2 regions of the Kitasatospora sp. NPDC093558 genome follow, and region 1 is predicted to be linked to the other one. Evidence: riboswitches for the same ligand, from Rfam matches in the RefSeq annotation. Region 1 holds a riboswitch; the other holds the start of a gene.
What was found. Region 1 has a riboswitch for S-adenosylmethionine ahead of thrC (threonine synthase). Riboswitches for the same ligand answer to the same signal wherever they lie in the genome.
Positions count from the first base shown of each region.

Region 2: another riboswitch for S-adenosylmethionine. It lies ahead of AB0O00_RS13735 (aminotransferase class V-fold PLP-dependent enzyme); the one in region 1 lies ahead of thrC (threonine synthase).

Region 1 is NZ_JBFBDY010000232.1:187-8,935, reverse strand. Features, by position in the region: gene otsB (trehalose-phosphatase) at 1-302, shown strand, start outside; gene AB0O00_RS21200 (trehalose-6-phosphate synthase) at 289-1,743, opposite strand; gene AB0O00_RS21195 (glucosyl-3-phosphoglycerate synthase) at 1,782-2,786, opposite strand; SAM riboswitch class I at 2,929-3,062, shown strand; gene thrC (threonine synthase) at 3,080-4,360, shown strand; gene AB0O00_RS21185 (ubiquitin-like small modifier protein 1) at 4,385-4,663, shown strand; gene AB0O00_RS21180 (cold-shock protein) at 5,208-5,408, shown strand; gene groL (chaperonin GroEL) at 5,719-7,338, shown strand; gene AB0O00_RS21170 (hypothetical protein) at 7,430-7,780, shown strand; gene AB0O00_RS21165 (hypothetical protein) at 7,777-8,406, opposite strand; gene AB0O00_RS21160 (PadR family transcriptional regulator) at 8,495-8,749, shown strand, end outside.
Region 2 is NZ_JBFBDY010000106.1:7,977-17,967, reverse strand. Features, by position in the region: gene AB0O00_RS13745 (rhomboid family intramembrane serine protease) at 28-810, shown strand; gene AB0O00_RS13740 (Lrp/AsnC ligand binding domain-containing protein) at 851-1,132, shown strand; gene AB0O00_RS13735 (aminotransferase class V-fold PLP-dependent enzyme) at 1,136-2,515, opposite strand; SAM riboswitch class IV at 2,568-2,685, opposite strand; gene trpD (anthranilate phosphoribosyltransferase) at 2,806-3,882, opposite strand; gene AB0O00_RS13725 (hypothetical protein) at 3,998-4,423, opposite strand; gene AB0O00_RS13720 (heme-copper oxidase subunit III) at 4,821-5,441, shown strand; gene AB0O00_RS13715 (cytochrome c) at 5,631-6,440, shown strand; gene AB0O00_RS13710 (Rieske 2Fe-2S domain-containing protein) at 6,449-7,501, shown strand; gene AB0O00_RS13705 (ubiquinol-cytochrome c reductase cytochrome b subunit) at 7,498-9,156, shown strand; gene AB0O00_RS13700 (GntR family transcriptional regulator) at 9,270-9,641, shown strand; gene AB0O00_RS13695 (Ig-like domain-containing protein) at 9,662-9,991, opposite strand, start outside.

The DNA.
Region 1 (8,749 bases):
GGCGGCTGGTGCTTGAGCTCCGGCCTCCGGGGGTGGACAAGGGGGCCGCGCTGACGGGCTTCCTGCGGGAGCGTGGGGCTCGGGCCGTGCTCTATGCCGGGGATGATCTGGGGGATGTCGCGGCTTTCGCTGCCGTCGAGAAGTTGCGCGGGGAGGGGCTCGCGGGGGTGCTCGTGTGCAGCGGCGCGGTGGGGGACGCGCCGGTGCGGGAGCTTGCCGACCGGGCCGACCTGGTCGTGCCCGGGCCGGCGGGCGTGGTGGAACTGCTGGTGGACCTGGGCGAGGCGATCAGAGCGCGTTGAGCTGGTCCAGGAACCACTGCTGCGGCGGGAGCGCGGTGGCCGCCGCGGCCAGGCGCTTGGTGCGGTCGGCGCGCTCCTCGGCGGGCATGGTAAGGCCCGCGTGGAGGGCGTCGGCCGTCTCGATGACGTCGTACGGGTTGACGACGATCGCGTCGTCGGCCAGTTCGGTGTGGGCGCCGGCCTCGCGGGACAGGACGAGGGCGCAGCCGTGGTCGGAGACCACCGGGACTTCCTTGGCCACCAGGTTCATGCCGTCCCGGATGGGGTTCACCAGGGCGACGTCGGCGAGCCGGTAGGCGGCGAGGGAGCGCGGGAAGTCGTCGTCGACGTGCAGGATCACCGGCTGCCAGGTGGGGGTGGCGAATTCGGTGTTGATGGCCTGGGCGAGGTCTCGGACCTGGGCCGTGTAGTTCCGGTATTCGGCGAGGTCGGTGCGGGACGGGTAGGCGAAGGCGATGTGCACGACGCGGTCGTGCCACTCCGGGCGCGTGCGCAGCAGGTGCCGGTAGGCCAGCAGGCCGCGGACGATGTTCTTGCTCAGCTCGGTGCGGTCGACCCGGACGATCGTGCGCCGGTCGCCGACGGCCTCGCGCAGCGTGGCGAGGCGCTCGTCGACGTCGGGGCGATGGGCGCGCTCGCGCAGGAAGTCGGCGTCGGCGCCCAGGGCGTGTACGCCGAGGTGGGTCGTGCGGTTGTCGTGGGTGACGGTGAGGGCGTCGTCGTCGACGGTCGCGTTCAGGATCTCCTTGCAGCAGGCGGCGAAGGCCCTCGCCCAGCGTTCGGTGAGGAAGCCCGCCCGGTCGGCGCCGAGGATGCCGGTGAGGACGGCCCTGGCCACGTCGTCGGGGAGGAGCCGGAAGTACTCGGGCGGGGCCCACGGGGTGTGGGAGAAGTGGCCGATGCGCAGGTCGGGGCGGGTGGCGCGGAGCAGCGCCGGGGTGAGGGACAGGTGGTAGTCCTGGACCAGGACGGCGGCGTCCGGGGCGGCCTCGGCCGCGAGGGCGTCCGAGAAGGCCTGGTTGTACGTCTCGTAGGCGGCCCACTCGGTGCGGAAGCCGGCGTCGAAGGCGGGGGCCGTGGGCGTGGCGTAGAGCAGGTGGCTCACGAACCAGAGGGTGGAGTTCGCGACGCCGTTGTAGGCGCGGGCGAAGGTCTCGGGGTCGATGTCCAGCATCCGGACGGCCTGTCCGCCGACGTCGTGGCCGGCCAGGTCGAGGCGGCCGTCGGGGGCTTCCCGGGCGGCCCGGCGGTCGGCGTCGCCGAGGGCGGCGCACACCCAGACGGCGTGCGGGTCGTCGATCGCGGAGAGGCCGGAGACCAGGCCTCCGCCGCCGCGTTTGAGGGTCAGCGTGCCGTCGTCCGCGGTGCTGAAGGAGACCGGCCCCCGGTTGGATGCCACCAGCACGGTCGCGCTCGAACGTTCGGTCGTGAGATCGCCCATGGTTGGTACGTTGCCGGGGGTTTGGGTCGGCAAACGTGTCAGTGGCGGGTCGCGTACTCGGGCACGGTGTGCATCGGGGGGCGCTCCAGGGCCGTCACGGGGTGGGTGTGGGCGGTGAACGCGCGGGTCTCCGGGTCGCGGGTGAACTGGGTGAGCAGCGGGTGGACGAGGTCGGCCGAGGCCTTGAGCCGGTGGGTGCGGTCGAGGCGTTCCAGCGCGGTGCGGTAGATGGTCGCGGCCATCCGGCCGAGGGCCTGGCCGTCCTGGTGGCGGTGGTGCCGGACGCCGACGTCGACCTGGGCCAGGGCGTCGAGCCCGGCGAGTTCCAACGCGTCGACCAGGAGGCCGAGTTCGACGCCGTAGCCGGTGGGGAAGGGGAGCCGTTCGAGCAGGGCGCGGCGGGCCGCGTACTCGCCGCCGAGCGGCTGGACGAAACCGGCGAGTTCCGGCCAGTGCAGGTTGAGGAGGGGGCGGGCCACCAGTTCGGTCACCCGGCCTCCGCCGGCGGGGACGACCGCGCCGCTCTCGGTCTCGAGCGGGCGGTCGTACATGGCCTTGACCAGCTGGATGTCCGGCTCGGTGAGCAGCGGGCCGACGGTGCCGGAGACGAACGCGGGGTCGAACTCGCGCAGGTCGGCGTCGATGAAGCAGACGATGTCGCCGTGGGTGACCAGCAGCGAGCGCCACAGCACCTCGCCCTTGCCGGGGGCTGCGGGCAGTCGGGGCAGGATCCGGTCGCGGTGTTCGACCCGGGCGCCGGCCTCGGCGGCGATGGCGGCGGTGTCGTCGGCGGAGCCGGAGTCGACGACGACGAGCTCGTCGACCAGGGGGAGGCGTTCCATCAGCTCGCGCCGGATCGTGCGGACGATGTCGCCGACGGTCGCCGCCTCGTCGAGGGCGGGCAGGACGACGCTGACGGTGTGGCCGGTGCGCCGTTTGGCCGCGAGGAGGGTGTCGACCGGCCGGTCGGCCGCGCTCCACGAGCGGCGGCCCAGCCAGGAGGCCGCCTGCGGGAGGAGTGCGGGGGTCGGTTCGGCGGGCACGGGACTCTCCTCGGCGGATCGGGGTGGAACGGGCCATCTCGCGTGGCGGACGGCCCCTTTCGGGCTCGGCGCCTTCGGATACAGTCTTCGTACAGCGGTCGGACCTTCGCACGCCGGGGTCGCCGCTGACGACAACTTCACATGCTCATCCAGAGGGACTGAGGGAACGGCCCGTTGACGTCCCGGCAACCTTCTCGCGCGGCCGATCACCAGGCCCCGGCGGGACAGGTGCCAATTCCGGCCCGTGGCGCGCCCGCGCCACGGGGAAGATGAGGAGAGAGGCCTCCGCCATCATGGCTATCGACACCGTCGCACCCGCATCCGTGGATCTCGGCCCCGCCGCCGCCCTGTCCTGTCGGGAGTGCGGCACCCGCTTCCCGCTCGGTCCGAACTTCGCCTGCCTGGAGTGCTTCGGGCCGCTGGAGATCGCGTACGAGTTCGGCGGCGAGGCCGCCGAGGAGCTGCGCAAGCGCATCGAGGCCGGGCCCGCGTCGATCTGGCGCTACGCGCCGCTGCTGCCGGTGCCGGCCGATGTCGCTTCCAAGCCCAACCTGAACCCGGGGTGGACCCCGCTGGTGAAGGCGGACAACCTCGGACGGGAACTGGGCTTCACGGCTGGGCTGTACGTGAAGGACGACTCGGGCAACCCGACGCACTCGTTCAAGGACCGCGTGGTGGCCTGCGCCATCGAGGCCGCGCGCGCCTTCGGCTACACGACGCTGTCCTGCTCGTCGACCGGCAACCTGGCCGGTGCGGTGGGCGCGGCGGCGGCCCGGGCCGGGTTCCGCTCGTGCGTGTTCATCCCGCACGACCTGGAGCAGGGCAAGGTCGTCATGGCCGGCGTGTACGGCGGTGAGCTGGTCGGCATCGAGGGCAACTACGACGACGTGAACCGCTTCTGCTCGGAGCTGATCGGCGACCCGGCCGGCGAGGGCTGGGGCTTCGTCAACGTCAACCTCCGCCCGTACTACGGCGAGGGTTCCAAGACGCTCGCGTACGAGATCTGCGAGCAGCTCGGCTGGCGGCTGCCGGAGCAGATCGTCATCCCGATCGCCTCGGGCTCGCAGCTCACGAAGATCGACAAGGGTCTGCAGGAGCTGATCAAGCTCGGGCTGGTCGAGGACCGGCCGTACAAGATCTTCGGGGCCCAGGCCGAGGGCTGCTCGCCGGTGTCCGCGGCGTTCAAGGCCGGCCGGGACGTGATCAAGCCGGTGAAGCCGGACACCATCGCCAAGTCGCTGGCGATCGGCAACCCGGCCGACGGCCCGTACGTGCTGGACATCGCGCGGCGCACCGGCGGGGCGGTCGAGGACGTGACCGACGCCGAGGTGGTGGCCGCGATCCGGCTGCTGGCCCGCACCGAGGGCATCTTCGCCGAGACCGCGGGCGGGGTGACCGTCGGCGTGCTCAAGAAGCTGGTCGAGACCGGACAGCTGGATCCGGCCAAGGAGACCGTCGCGATCAACACCGGTGACGGCCTCAAGACCCTGGACGCCGTCGCCGATGCCGGGATGACCGCGGTCATCCGCCCGACGCTGGATTCCTTCCGCAGCGCCGGCCTCGCGTCCGCCTGATTCCCCCCACGAGGAGAGCCACCCATGAGCGCCACCGTCCGCATCCCCACCATCCTGCGCACCTACACCGGCGGGGCCGCCGAGGTCGCCGCCGACGGCGGGACCCTGGGCGACGTCATCGCCGACCTGGAGAAGAACCACGCGGGCATCTCGGCCCGCATCCTGGACGACACCGGGAAGCTGCGCCGTTTCGTCAACGTGTACGTGAACGACGACGACGTGCGTTTCGCCGAGGGCCTCGCGACCGAGATCAAGGACGGCGCCAGCGTCTCGATCATTCCGGCGGTGGCCGGCGGCTGCTGAGCCGCGCCCCGCTCCGACCGGCCGCCCGCGCGCACGGAATTCCGCATTCCGTGCGCGCGGGCGGCTGCTCGCATTTCGGCGGGAATATTTCCCGGTCGAGTGGGAGTAGAGTGTCGCTCGGCCGGGAACAGGGGTCCCCCTCACCCTCCCCGTGCGAACCGCCGCTCCGCCGTCCGTCCGTTGAGACCGCCCGGGGACCGGGCCCGGGAAACATGTCACGCGGATGTCAGAATTCTTCAGGGGTTTTGCGCAATGCGTCCGCTATGTCCGGCGCGAATTGCCGAGTTCCTTCCGGTTCGGCCCGTCCTGTCCCTTGACGCGGACCCGGAATTCACCGCGGAGGGCCCTGTTGCAGAGGGCGTCGGTCCGGATACATTCAGCCGCGGTCGACGCAATCACCCGCTCACCGGATGTCGTTCGGGACGGTGGATCGCGGCGTGCACGGCTGTGCCCAGGGGGGGTTCCCCGGGCCGGCCTTCAATCCAACCCGGTCCCGCGACCCGCGGGACCGTGAAGGGCCAGCACAGCACTAGGGGAGTTCGGAATGGCTCAGGGCACCGTCAAGTGGTTCAACGCGGAGAAGGGCTACGGCTTCATCGCGGTCGACGGTGGTGCGGACGTCTTCGTCCACTACAGCGCGATCCAGATGGACGGCTACCGCACCCTCGAGGAGGGCCAGCGGGTCGAGTTCGAGATCTCCCAGGGACAGAAGGGCCCGCAGGCGGACATGGTCCGCGCTGTCTGACCCCTTCCGGCTCCAGGAGCTCGGCGCGGCCCACGGCCGGCGACCACTCGCTTCTCGACGGGCCCGTACGACACGCGTCGTACGGGCCCGTCGGCGTTCTCGGGGCGGCTCCCGGCTTGGCGATTGGGCTTGCACTCGACCACCCGGAGTGCTAATCATTGGCGTTAGCACTCACAGCCTTAGAGTGACAGCGGACCGGGTCGGTGAGGCCCTGGGAGCGGTAGGGGAATAGACCCCCGCACACCTTGGCCGTCCGTCGCGGGCACCCCTTGGTCCGAGCAGTCGACCGTGTCCCGGAGGACCACTTCAGATGGCCAAGATCATCGCCTTTGATGAGGAAGCTCGCCGCGGCCTTGAGCGTGGCATGAACCAGCTCGCCGACGCAGTGAAGGTCACGCTCGGCCCCAAGGGTCGCAACGTCGTGCTGGAGAAGAAGTGGGGCGCCCCCACGATCACCAACGACGGTGTCTCCATCGCCAAGGAGATCGAGCTCGAGGACCCGTACGAGAAGATCGGTGCGGAGCTCGTCAAGGAGGTCGCCAAGAAGACGGACGACGTCGCGGGCGACGGCACCACCACCGCCACCGTGCTCGCCCAGGCCCTGGTTCGCGAGGGTCTGCGCAACGTCGCCGCCGGCGCCAACCCGATGGCCCTGAAGCGCGGCATCGAGAAGGCCGTCGCCGCCGTCTCGGACCAGCTGCTGGCCCAGGCCACCGACGTGGAGACCAAGGAGCAGATCGCCTCCACCGCCTCCATCTCCGCCGCCGACACCCAGATCGGCGAGCTCATCGCCGAGGCGATGGACAAGGTCGGCAAGGAAGGCGTCATCACCGTCGAGGAGAGCAACACCTTCGGCCTGGAGCTCGAGCTCACCGAGGGCATGCGCTTCGACAAGGGCTACATCTCCGCCTACTTCGCGACCGACCTGGAGCGCATGGAGGCGACGTTCGAGGACCCGTACATCCTCATCGCCAACTCCAAGATCGGCGGCATCAAGGACCTGCTCCCGCTGCTGGAGAAGGTCATGCAGAGCGGCAAGCCGCTCGTCATCATCGCCGAGGACGTCGAGGGCGAGGCCCTCTCGACCCTGATCGTCAACAAGATCAAGGGCGTCTTCAAGTCCGTCGCCGTCAAGGCCCCGGGCTTCGGCGACCGCCGCAAGGCCATGCTCCAGGACATCGCCACCCTCACCGGCGGCACCGTGATCTCCGAGGAGGTCGGCCTGAAGCTGGAGAACGCCGGTCTGGACCTCCTGGGTGGCGCCCGCAAGGTCGTCATCACCAAGGACGAGACCACGATCGTCGACGGTGCCGGCGACAGCGAGATGGTCGCGGGCCGCGTGAACCAGATCCGCGCCGAGATCGAGAACAGCGACTCGGACTACGACCGCGAGAAGCTCCAGGAGCGCCTCGCCAAGCTGGCCGGCGGCGTGGCCGTCATCAAGGCCGGCGCGGCCACCGAGGTGGAGCTCAAGGAGCGCAAGCACCGCATCGAGGACGCCGTCCGCAACGCCAAGGCCGCCGTCGAGGAGGGCATCGTCGCCGGTGGTGGCGTCGCCCTGCTGCAGGCCGGTGTCGCGTTCGACAAGCTGGAGCTCGAGGGCGACGAGGCCACCGGTGCCAACATCGTCCGCGTGGCGCTGGAGGCCCCGATCAAGCAGATCGCGACCAACGCCGGCCTCGAGGGCGGCGTCGTGGTGGAGAAGGTGCGCAACCTCCCCGCCGGTCACGGCCTGAACGCCGCCACCAACGAGTACGTCGACCTCATCGCCGTGGGCATCATCGACCCGGCCAAGGTCACCCGCTCGGCGCTGCAGAACGCCGCCTCCATCGCGGCGCTGTTCCTCACCACCGAGGCCGTCATCGCCGACAAGCCGGAGAAGGCCGCGGCCCCGGCCGGCGGCATGCCGGGCGGTGACATGGACTTCTGATCCTGGTCGTTCGACCGGATCGGTGTTCCGATCGCGTGGGCGGTCCCCTTCGGGGGGCCGCCCACGCGGCGTTTCCTGGGAGAATTCACGGATGGCTGACATCGAGAGCGCCCTGCACGACGCCCGTGCGCGGATCCTGGCCGACCTCACCGCGCGGGACGTGGCGGACGCCGCCGTCGTCTCGCTCGTGGAGCAGGCCGTCACGCACCGGCGGTGGTGGCTGGAGCAGTGGCCGGACGGCACGGAGTACGTGCTCGGGCTGGTCGCCCAGGACGTCCAGGACGCGCTCCTGGAGGCGTACGGCCGCTGGCCGCTGTGCACCGCCTGCGCGGCCGACGGGGACCCGCACGCGCTGAGCGTGGAGCCGGAGCTGGGACCGGACCCGCACTGGGTGTGCGGCAAGCAGGGAGCCGCGGTCGCGCCGGTCGGGAAGTTGGCCTAGAGGGCGGCGAGTTCGGCCGTCAGGTTGGCCCGCGCCGCCACCGTGAAGCGCTCGTGGGCGGCCGGGGTGCGGTAGAGCGCGGGCAGGGCGAGGAGCCGGCGCAGCACGGCCGCCCGTCCTGCCCGGAAGTCCGGCTCGGGCACGAAGCCGTACTCCTCGCGGACGGCGGCCACGTAGGCCGCGTACGCCTCCGGGGTGCCGCCGAGGACGGCGAGGTCCGCGTCGCACAGCACCTCGCCGTCGCGGTCGCCCGGGGCGGGGTCGTGGGTGACGGTGAGCAGGATGAGCCGCTCGACCTCGGCCGTCCGCGCGGCGGGCAGGCCGGCGGCGGTGAGGGCCCGGACCGCGAGCGCGGCGCTGCGCTCCTCGTTCTCGGAGCGGTCGGGCCGGTAGACGGCGTCGTGGAACCAGGCGGCGAGCCGGACGGCGTCCGGGTCGGCGGCGTGCCCGGCGAGGGCGTCGACGTGCCGCAGGACCGCGCGCAGGTGGTCGGCGGTGTGGTACCGGCGCTGCGGCTCGGCCCAGCGGCGGAGCAGCTCCCGGCCGTACGCCACGGGGTCGGCGGTGGTGCCGCAGCGGTGCAGCAGGGCGGTCCAGTCGGCGAGCAGGTCCTCGGTGTTCGGCATGGGCGCCATTGTGCTGGTCGTGTCACAGACGTGTCCGCGGCGGGACCGGTGCTGGACCTATATGCCGGTTGACGATATATGTAGACGCATGACAGAACGCTCGATGCAGGAGCCGACGCTGCTGCTGCTCACCGCACTGGCCGACGCGCCCAGACACGGGTACGCGCTCATCCAGGAGATCTCCGAGATCTCCGGCGGCCGGGTCAAGATGCGCACCGGCACCCTCTACGGCGCCCTCGACCGCCTGCTCCAGCAGGGCCTGATCGAGGTCGCCGCCGAGGAGATCGTCGACGGCCGGGCCCGCCGCACCTACGCGCTGACCGGCTCCGGCCGGAGCGCGCTG
Region 2 (9,991 bases), on a different contig from region 1:
TCGGCCCGTGGAGGGATGCTTGGCCGCATGGCGCTCGCGGCCCCCGGCCACACCGACACGCGGGACGGCGGCCCCGTGGTGCCCGCCGCGGTGGTCACGTACGGCCTGATCGCGGTCAACACGCTGGTCTTCCTGCTCGGCCCGGCCGCCGGACTCAACCCCCTGTACGGCACCGGGCAGGCCCGCGTCTGCGCCGAGCAGCGGTACGAGCAGCGCTGGGGCGCCGTCCCCGCCGAGCTGCTGGCCGGGCGCCCGCTGACGGCCGGCCAGCTCGCCGAGGCCCCGGACCCCGTCCCCGGCTGCCCGGCCGCCCCCACCCCGGGCAAGCGCCCGGCCGTCTCCGTCCTCACCGGCCTCTTCCTGCACGCCGGCTGGCTGCACCTGGCCGGCAACCTGCTCTTCCTCCACGTCTTCGGCCCCACCGTCGAACGGCGCGTCGGCCGGGCCCGCTTCCTCCTCTTCTACCTGGCCGCCGGGAGCCTCGCGACGTACGGCTTCGCCCTCGCCGAGGCGCACTCCCCGGACTCCACCCGTGTCCTGATCGGAGCCTCCGGCGCGATCTCCGCCGTCCTGGGCGCCTACCTGCGCTTCCACCCGCGCTCCCGGGTCACGACGCTCGTCCCGCTGCTGCTCTTCCTGCCGCTGCGGTTCCCTGCCTGGCTGGTGCTGGGCCTCTGGTTCGCCCTGCAGTGGTGGTCGGTGCACTCGGCCGGCCCCGGGGTCGCCTACCTCGTCCACGTGATCGGCTTCTGCGCCGGCTTCCTCTTCGCCTGCACCGTGGTCCGCCACCCCCCGAGACGGCCCGGCTGACGCCCGATACGCTGGCGCCACCCCACGAAGGAGCCGAACAGTGATCACCGCCATCGTCCTGATCAAGACCAGTGTCGACCGCATCCCGGAGATCGCCGAGGCCATCGCGTCCATTGACGGGGTCAGCGAGGTGTACTCGGTGACCGGCGGCTACGACCTGGTCGCGATGGTGCGGGTGCGCAAGCACGACGACCTGGCCGACGTCATCCCGGGCCGGCTGAACAAGGTCCCGGGCGTCGCGCACACCGAGACCCAGATCGCCTTCCGCACCTACTCCCAGCACGACCTGGAGGCCGCGTTCGCGCTCGGCCTGGACGAGTAGTCCTCAGCCCTCGCGACGGCCCCTGTCGATCTGCACAGTGGCCACGCAACGACCGTCCTCGTTGCGGTAGTTCCACGCCGCGCCGTCCGTGACCAGCGCGCGGACGGCGGTCAGGAAGCGGTCGACGTGCTCGTCCGGGGTCCCGGCGCCGAAGCTGACCCGGATGGCGTTCAGGCTGCGCTCACCCGGCAGCGACGGCTCCGGCGCACCGCACTCGGACGGTGCGACGTCCTCGTCGCCGAGCAGCGTGCGCACCAGCGGGTGCGCACAGAACAGCCCGTCGCGCACCCCGATGCCGTACTCGGCGGAGAGCGCCGCCGAGAAGTGCGAGCTGTTCCAGCCTCGGACGACGAACGAGAGCACGCCCACCCGCGCCGAGTCGGCACCGAACAGGTTCAGCACCTTGACCTGCGGGATCTCCGCCAGCCCGGCCGTGAGCCGGGCGATCAGCGCCCGCTCGCGGGCCTCCAGCGCGTCGAAGCCGGCCTCGGTCAGCGCCCGGCAGGCGGAGGCGATGGCGTAGGCGCCGATGACGTTCGGCGAGCCGGCCTCGTGCCGGGCCGGGCCGGTGCGCCACTGCACGGCCACCGAGCCGTCCGCCTCCCGCGCCACCGTCCGGGTCGCCCCGCCGCCGGCCAGGTAGGGCTCGGCCGCGTCCAGCCAGTCCGCCCGGCCGGCCAGCACCCCGGCGCCGAACGGCGCGTAGATCTTGTGGCCGGAGAAGGCGATCCAGTCGACGTCCAGCTCGGCCACCGAGACCCGGTGGTGCGGCGCGAGCTGCGCCGCGTCCAGCACCACCCGGGCGCCGTACCGGTGCGCGGTCGCGGTCAGCTCGGCGACCGGCCACAGCTCGCCGGTGACGTTCGAGGCGCCGGTGACGCACAGCAGCTTGGGGCCCTCGGGCGCCGCGGCGAGCGCGGCGTCCAGCGCGGCGACGGCCTCGGCGTGCGAGCGCGGCGCGCGCAGGTAGGTGACGTCCAGCCCGGCGTGGGCCCAGGGCAGCAGCGAGGCGTGGTGCTCGGTCTCGAACGCGAACACCCGGGTGCCGGCGGGCAGCGCGGCGGCGAGCAGGTTGAGCGAGTCGGTGGTGGCCCGGGTGAAGACCACCTGGTCGTCCTCGCGCAGGCCGAGGAACTCGCCGACGGTCCGGCGGCTCTGCTCGAACAGGTCGGTGGACAGCTGCGAGAGGTACCCGGCGCCGCGGTGCACGCTGCCGTAGTAGGGGGCGTACGCGGCGACGTCGTCCCACACCCGCTGGAGTGCCGGCGAGCTGGCCGCGTAGTCGAGCGGCGCGTAGCCGACCTTCTCGCCGTTGGCGAGCGGCACCTGGACGTCGTGGCCGAGGACGGCGAGCGGGGCGGAGATGTCAACGGAGACAGACATGAGGATGCACTCCTTCGGAGGTTGAGGGACCCCGGGAGTGCTGATCGTCCGGCGTCCGCGCTTGCCTCGCGGACGGATTGCCGCGCGACCCGGTCCTCACCCAGGGCACCCCGCCACGGACGGAGGGTTGCCGGACAGCAAGCTGGGGCTTGACGCTGTCACTCATGACCTGGCCAAGACTGTAGGTCCCGTCCGGCGGGTGGTCAAACGGGCGTCCACCATCCGGACACGCGAAGAGGCGCGCGAAGAGGCCCGCGGCAACGGCCTGCCGCGGGCCCCCAACTCGCTTGTCAGCCCCGGCTGGTGGCCTCCGACCAGCGCCGCAGCAGCTCCTGCGCCGCGCCCGAGTCGACGGCCGCCGCGGCCCGCTCCATGCCGGCCGCCAGCTGCTCGACGAGCGGCGCGTCGGTCAGCTCCAGCGCCACCAGCGCCGCCGCCGTGTTCAGCAGGACGGCGTCCCGCACCGGCCCGCGCTCCCCGGCCAGCAGCCGGCGCGCCACCTCGGCGTTGTAGGAGGCGTCCGCCCCGCGCAGCGCCTCGATGCCGACCAGCTCGATGCCGACGTCCCGCGGGTCGAAGGCGGTCTCGGTGACGATCCCGTCCCGCACGATCCACACCCGGGACGTCGTGGTGACGGTCAGCTCGTCCAGGCCGTCGTCGCCACGGAACACCAGTGCGCTGGAGCCGCGCCGGGCGAGCACGCCCGCGATCAGCCCGGCGAGCCGGGTGTCGAAGCAGCCGACGGCGTGCGAGGTGACCTTGGCCGGGTTGGTCAGCGGGCCGAGGATGTTGAACGCGGTCGGCACCCCGAGGTCGCGCCGCGCGGTCGCGGCGTGCCGCATCGACGGGTGGAACTTCGCCGCGAAACAGAAGGTGAGCCCGACCTCGTCGGCGACCTCGGCCACCCGCCGGGCCGACAGGTCCAGGGCGATGCCGAGCTTCTCCAGCACGTCCGAGGACCCGCTGGCCGAGGACGACGCCCGGTTGCCGTGCTTGACCACCTTGGCGCCGGCCGCCGCCGCGACGATCGCGGACATGGTGGAGATGTTGACGGTCTTGGCGCGGTCGCCGCCGGTGCCGACGATGTCCACCGCCGGGCCGGGGATGTCCAGCGGCTCGGCGTGCGCGTACATCGCGTCCACCAGGCCGGTGATCTCGTCGACCGTCTCGCCCTTGGCCCGCAGCGCCACCATGAACCCGGCGACCTGGACGGGGGACGCCTCGCCGCTCATGATCCGGTCCATCGCCCACGCGGTGGCCGAGCGGTCGAGGTCCTCCCCCTTCAACAGCGCCGACAGGAGGTCCGGCCAGGTGCGGACCACCTGCGCGGGGTCGGTACCACCGTTCGCAGGGTTCACGTTCACCATGGCTGACTCCAGCTGTGTCGGTTCCCCCGCGGGGGACGTCCGTACGGATGGAGTCAGCCTATCCAGCGGCGGGGCACCTCCGGCCCTGTCTTCTCTAGTACTGAGACGGCACCGCTCAACGCGTGGCGGGGGCCCGCTTGGCCACGCGCGCCCGCAGCAGCGTGGCCACCGCCCCGGCCAGCGCGACCGGGTCCACCGGGTGCGAGATCGCCGCGTCGGCCCGGCTCCAGGCGGCCAGCCAGGAGTCCTGCGGCCGGCCGATCAGCACCAGCACCGGCGGGCAGCCGTAGATCTCGTCCTTCAGCTGGCGCCCGAGCCCGAGCCCGCCGGCCGGCACCGCCTCGCCGTCCAGGACGCAGAGGTCGACGCCCCCCTTCTCCAGCGCCCGCAGCACCGCGGGGGTGGTCGCGCACTCCAGGTAGGACAGCTCGGGCAGATCCTCGGCGGGCCGGCGGCCGAGCGCCGTCAGCACCTGCTCGCGGGTGTTGCGGTCGTCGCTGTAGACGAGGACGGTGAGCGTCTCATCGGTCGTGTACGCCATTGACCCTGCTCCCTCAAGTGTGATCCGGACCACGTTCGCCTGACCCGGATGCTACTCCGGATCACCCCCGCCCGAGCCCTCTCCCGCGCGCGTTCCTTCTCAAGGCGCCGCGCCCGGGGCTCACCCGCCCGGAGGACGCCCCGTCACCCGGACCCGCGCAGTCCACCCGGACGGCCGACAGCCCGCCGGCTCCCCTACCCCGGGGCGCTGCGCCGACCGTGCATCGACACGCTGGGCAACGGGGTCCAAGGGCGCTCCGAGGAACCGTCAGAAAAGGGACACCCCGCTGCTCAGGTACCGTCCGGGCACCCGGCCACCCCCCAAGCGGGCATACCTCACGCACCGGACACTCCGAGGGACACCCCCCGGCGTGAAGACGGAATAAGGGACCGACATAATGTCCGTCGTGGCGACAGCAACAGCAGTAGAAACCGGGCACGCGCACGGATCGGTCAACCGGCCGAACATGGTCAGCGTCGGAACGATCGTCTGGCTCAGTTCCGAGTTGATGTTCTTCGCGGCCCTCTTCGCGATGTACTTCACGCTCCGCTCCGTCAAGGGGCCGGAGTTCTGGACCGAGAAGGCGCACGCCCTCAACGTGCCCTTCTCCTCGGTCAACACCACGATCCTGGTGCTCTCCTCGCTGACCTGCCAGCTCGGCGTGTTCGCCGCCGAGCGCGGGGACGTGAAGAAGCTCCGCTCGTGGTTCGTCATCACCTTCGTGATGGGCGCGATCTTCATCGGCGGTCAGATCTTCGAGTACACCGAGCTGGTCAAGAAGGACGGCCTCTCGCTGTCCTCCGACCCGTACGGCACGGTGTTCTACCTGACCACCGGCTTCCACGGTCTGCACGTGACGGGTGGTCTGATCGCCTTCCTGCTGGTCCTGGGACGGACGTACGCAGCCAAGCGCTTCACGCACGAGCAGGCCACCGCCGCCATCGTGGTGTCGTACTACTGGCACTTCGTCGACGTCGTGTGGATCGGCCTGTTCGCGACCATCTACCTGATCAAGTAACCAGCTGATCAGGTCGCTGGCCACCGGCTGCGGCCCCCGCCCTCACCGGCGCAGGGCCGCTTCTGCCGGTGCCGACGCTCCCACCGACCGACCGCGCGCGCAGCCCTAGCCAGAGGCAGCCTCGTGCCGGCCAGACCGGCAGCCGGGTGCACCCACCAGTCGACCAGATCCTGACACCGGGGTTATTCCGTGAAAAAGCTCTCCGCACGACGGCGCCACCCATTGGCGGCGCTGGTCGTCCTACTTCTCGCCCTGGCGGCAACCGGGGGGCTGTACGCCGTGTTCGCGCCCGCCGACAAGGCGCAGGCCGACGTCGCCGCGCAGTCGCTCGCGATCGACGAGGGTAAGAAGCTCTTCGCCGTCGGCTGCTCCTCCTGCCACGGCCTGAACGGCCAGGGCAGCAGCGACGGTCCGAGCCTGGTCGGCGTCGGCTCCGCCGCCGTCGACTTCCAGGTCGCCACCGGTCGCATGCCGGCCCAGCAGCCCGGCGCCCAGGTCCCGCGCAAGAAGAACATCTACACGCAGGGCGAGATCGACCAGCTCTCCGCCTTCGTGTCCTCGCTCGGCCCCGGCCCGGTCACGCCGCTCCCGGAGCAGTACACCTCGACCAACCCCGAGGACATCTCCAAGGGCGGCGAGCTGTTCCGCACCAACTGCGCCCAGTGCCACAACTTCGCCGGCCAGGGTGGTGCCCTGACCAAGGGCAAGTACGCGCCGTCGCTGGAGGGCGTGGACGCCAAGCACATCTACGAGGCCATGCAGACCGGCCCGCAGAACATGCCGTCGTTCCCGGACACCACCATGCCCGAGGAGCAGAAGAAGCAGATCGTGGCCTTCGTCCGCCACACCACCAACGATGAGCCGAACCCCGGTGGTCTCACGCTCGGCAGCCTCGGTCCGGTGACCGAGGGTCTGTTCGGCTGGATCTTCGGTCTCGGCGTGCTCATCGCGGTCGCGATCTGGGTCGCCGCCCACACCACCAAGGCCAAGAAGTCATGAGCCACGACATGTCAGAAGAGAAGCTTCCGGAGCACCACGGCTCCGCCGGCGAGGTGGCCGACCACGGCGACCCGTTCGCCGACCCGGGCCTGCCGGCCCACGAGCCCCGTCGCACCGACATCGACGAGCGGGCCGCCAAGCGCGCCGAGCGCCAGGTCTCGCTGATGTTCGTGATCTCGATGATCGCCACCATCGGCTTCATCGCGTCGTACGTGGGCATCGACCCGGACAAGATCGTCTACATCTTCCCGCTCGGTCACGTCAGCGCGCTGAACTTCGCGCTCGGCCTGACCCTGGGCGTCGCGCTGTTCCTGATCGGCGCGGGCGCGGTCCACTGGGCCCGCACCCTGATGTCGGACGTCGAGATCCCGTCCGAGCGTCACCCGATCGAGGCCGACGAAGAGGTCCGCGCGGACGTCATCAACCAGTTCAAGACCGGTGCCGCCGAGTCCGGCTTCGGTCGCCGGAAGATGATCCGCAACACCCTCATCGGCTCGATGGCGCTGGTCCCGCTCTCCGGCGTGGTCCTGCTCCGCGACCTCGGGCCGCTGCCCGAGAAGAAGCTGAAGGAGACGGGCTGGAAGGAGGCGACCCCGGCCAAGCCGCTGCAGCTCATCAACATGAGCACCAACCAGCCGATGAAGGCCGATGACATCGTCGTCGGCTCGCTGACCTTCGCCATGCCCGAGGGTCTGCACGTCCACGACGAGGACTTCCAGCAGGCCATCGCCAAGGACGCCCTGATGCTGGTGCGCATCGCGCCGGAGGACATCAAGGACGACAAGTCCCGGGAGAAGGGCTTCGAGGGCATCCTCGCCTACTCGAAGATCTGCACCCACGTCGGCTGCCCGATCAGCCTCTACGAGCAGCAGACCCACCACGCGCTCTGCCCCTGCCACCAGTCGACCTTCGACCTGTCGGACGGCGCGCGCGTCATCTTCGGCCCGGCCGGGCACCCCCTGCCGCAGCTGAAGATCACCACTGACGAACAGGGTCACCTGGTCGCCACCGGCGACTTCGACGAGCCTGTCGGCCCGAGCTACTGGGAGCGTGCTCGATGAGTAGCGCGAGCAGCACCACCTCCGGTGCCGCCAAGCCCACCAGCACGCGTGCCAACCCCGCCAACAAGTGGGAGGCCGCGGCTGACTGGACGGACGGCCGGCTGGGGATCTACTCCCTCGCCAAGTCCAACCTGCGCAAGATCTTCCCGGACCACTGGTCCTTCATGCTGGGCGAGATCTGCCTCTACTCGTTCATCATCATCATCCTGACCGGCGTGTACCTGACGCTGTTCTTCAAGCCGTCGATGGCCGAGGTCGTCTACAACGGCTCGTACGTGCCCCTCAAGGGCATCGGCATGTCCGAGGCGTACGCGTCGACGGTGAACATCAGCTTCGAGGTCCGCGGCGGTCTGCTGATCCGCCAGATCCACCACTGGGCCGCCCTGGTCTTCGTGGCGGCCATGCTCGTGCACATGATGCGCGTGTTCTTCACCGGCGCGTTCCGCAAGCCGCGTGAGATCAACTGGGTCTTCGGCTTCCTGCTGCTGGTCCTGGGCATGTTCGACGGCTTCTTCGGCTACTCGCTGCCGGACGACCTGCTGTCGGGTACCGGTATCCGCTTCATGGAAGGCGCGATCCTCGCCGTCCCGCTGGTGGGCACCTACATCCAGATGTTCCTGTACGGGGGCGAGTTCCCCGGCACCGACATCATCCCGCGGTTCTTCACGATCCACGTGCTGCTGATCCCGGGCATCATGCTCGGCCTGCTGGTGGCGCACCTGATCCTGGTCTTCTACCACAAGCACACCCAGTGGGCGGGCCCGGGCAAGACCGAGAAGAACGTCGTCGGCATGCCGCTGATGCCGGTCTACATGGCCAAGGCCGGTGGCTTCTTCTTCCTGGTGTTCGGCATCATCGCCGCCATCTCGGCGATCGCCTCGATCAACCCGATCTGGGCGTACGGCCCGTACCGCCCCGACCAGGTGTCGACCGACGCCCAGCCGGACTGGTACATGGGCTTCTCCGAGGGCCTGATCCGCGTCATGCCGGGCTGGGAGATCAGCCTGTGGGGCCACACGCTGAACCTGGGCGTGTTCGTCCCGCTGATGATCTTCCCGCTGGTCCTGGTCGCGATCGCGGTCTACCCGTTCATCGAGGGCTGGATCACCGGCGACAAGCGCGAGCACCACATCCTGGACCGCCCGCGCAACGCCCCGGTCCGCACCGCCCTGGGTGCCGCCTGGATCAGCCTCTACCTGGTCCTGCTGATCGGTGGTGGCAACGACCTGTTCGCCACCCACCTGCACCTGTCGCTCAACGCGATCACCTACTTCGTGCGCACCGGCTTCTTCGTGGTGCCGGTCATCACCTTCATCGTCACCAAGCGCTGGTGCCTCGGCCTCCAGCGCCGCGACAAGGAGAAGGTGCTGCACGGCCGCGAGACCGGCGTCATCAAGCGCCTGCCGCACGGTGAGTTCGTCGAGGTGCACGCCCAGCTGCCGCAGAAGGACCTGTTCAAGCTCACCGCGCACGAGCAGAACGAGCCGGTCGAGCTGCCGGCCCAGACGGACGAGAACGGCGTGGCCGCCAAGGCCGGCGTCCTCACCCGCACCCGGGCCAAGCTGTCCCGCGGCTTCTACGGCGAGGGCAGCCAGATCCCCAAGCCCACCGCCGAGGAGCACCACGAGATCACCAGCGGCCACGGCCACCACTGATCCCGTACGCACCGCAGCGCCACACCCGAGGGCCGCTGACCAGAGTTCTTCTGGTCGGCGGCCCTCGGGCTTTCCCGTCCCTCCAGCCCCTCAGGCACCCTCAGGAGCCCACCGTGCAGCTGTCCGTCGACCCCGCCTCCGCCACTCCCCCGTACGAGCAGATCCGCGCCCAGGTCGCCGAGCGCGCCCGTTCCGGCGAACTGCCCGCCGGGCTGCGGCTGCCGACCGTCCGGGCGCTGGCCGAGGAGCTGGGCCTGGCCGCCGGGACGGTCGCGCGCGCGTACCGGGAGCTGGAGGCGGACGGCGTGGTCGAGACGCACGGCCGGCGCGGCACGCTGATCGCGGCCACCGGCGACACCGCGCACCGGCTGGCCGCCGAGGCCGCCACCGAGTACGCCGAACGGGTGCGCCGGCTCGGGCTGTCGCGCGGGGACGCCCTGGCGGCGGTGGACACCGCCCTGCGGCTCGTCTTCCCGGAGGGCTGAGGACGGCCTCCGGGGGCCGCTCAGACCTCCGGGCGGATCATCCCCGTGGCGGGGGCCTGCGAGGTCGGGACGGTGGTGCTGAGGGGCTTGCCGAGGGAGCTGTGCTTGACCCAGTCCGCCCAGGAGACGTTCCAGTCCCCGAAGCCGTTGCCGAACGGCTCCATCGTGGCGCCGCGGCTGTTGACCACCGTCACCACGTCCCCCACCCGGGTGTTGTCGTAGAACCACTTGGCGTTGTCGGTACTCATGCCGGTGCAGCCGTGGCTGACGTTCTCGTAGCCCTGCGAGCCGACCGACCAGGGCGCCGCGTGGACGTACTCGCCGCTCCACGTCACCCGGGTGGCCCACTC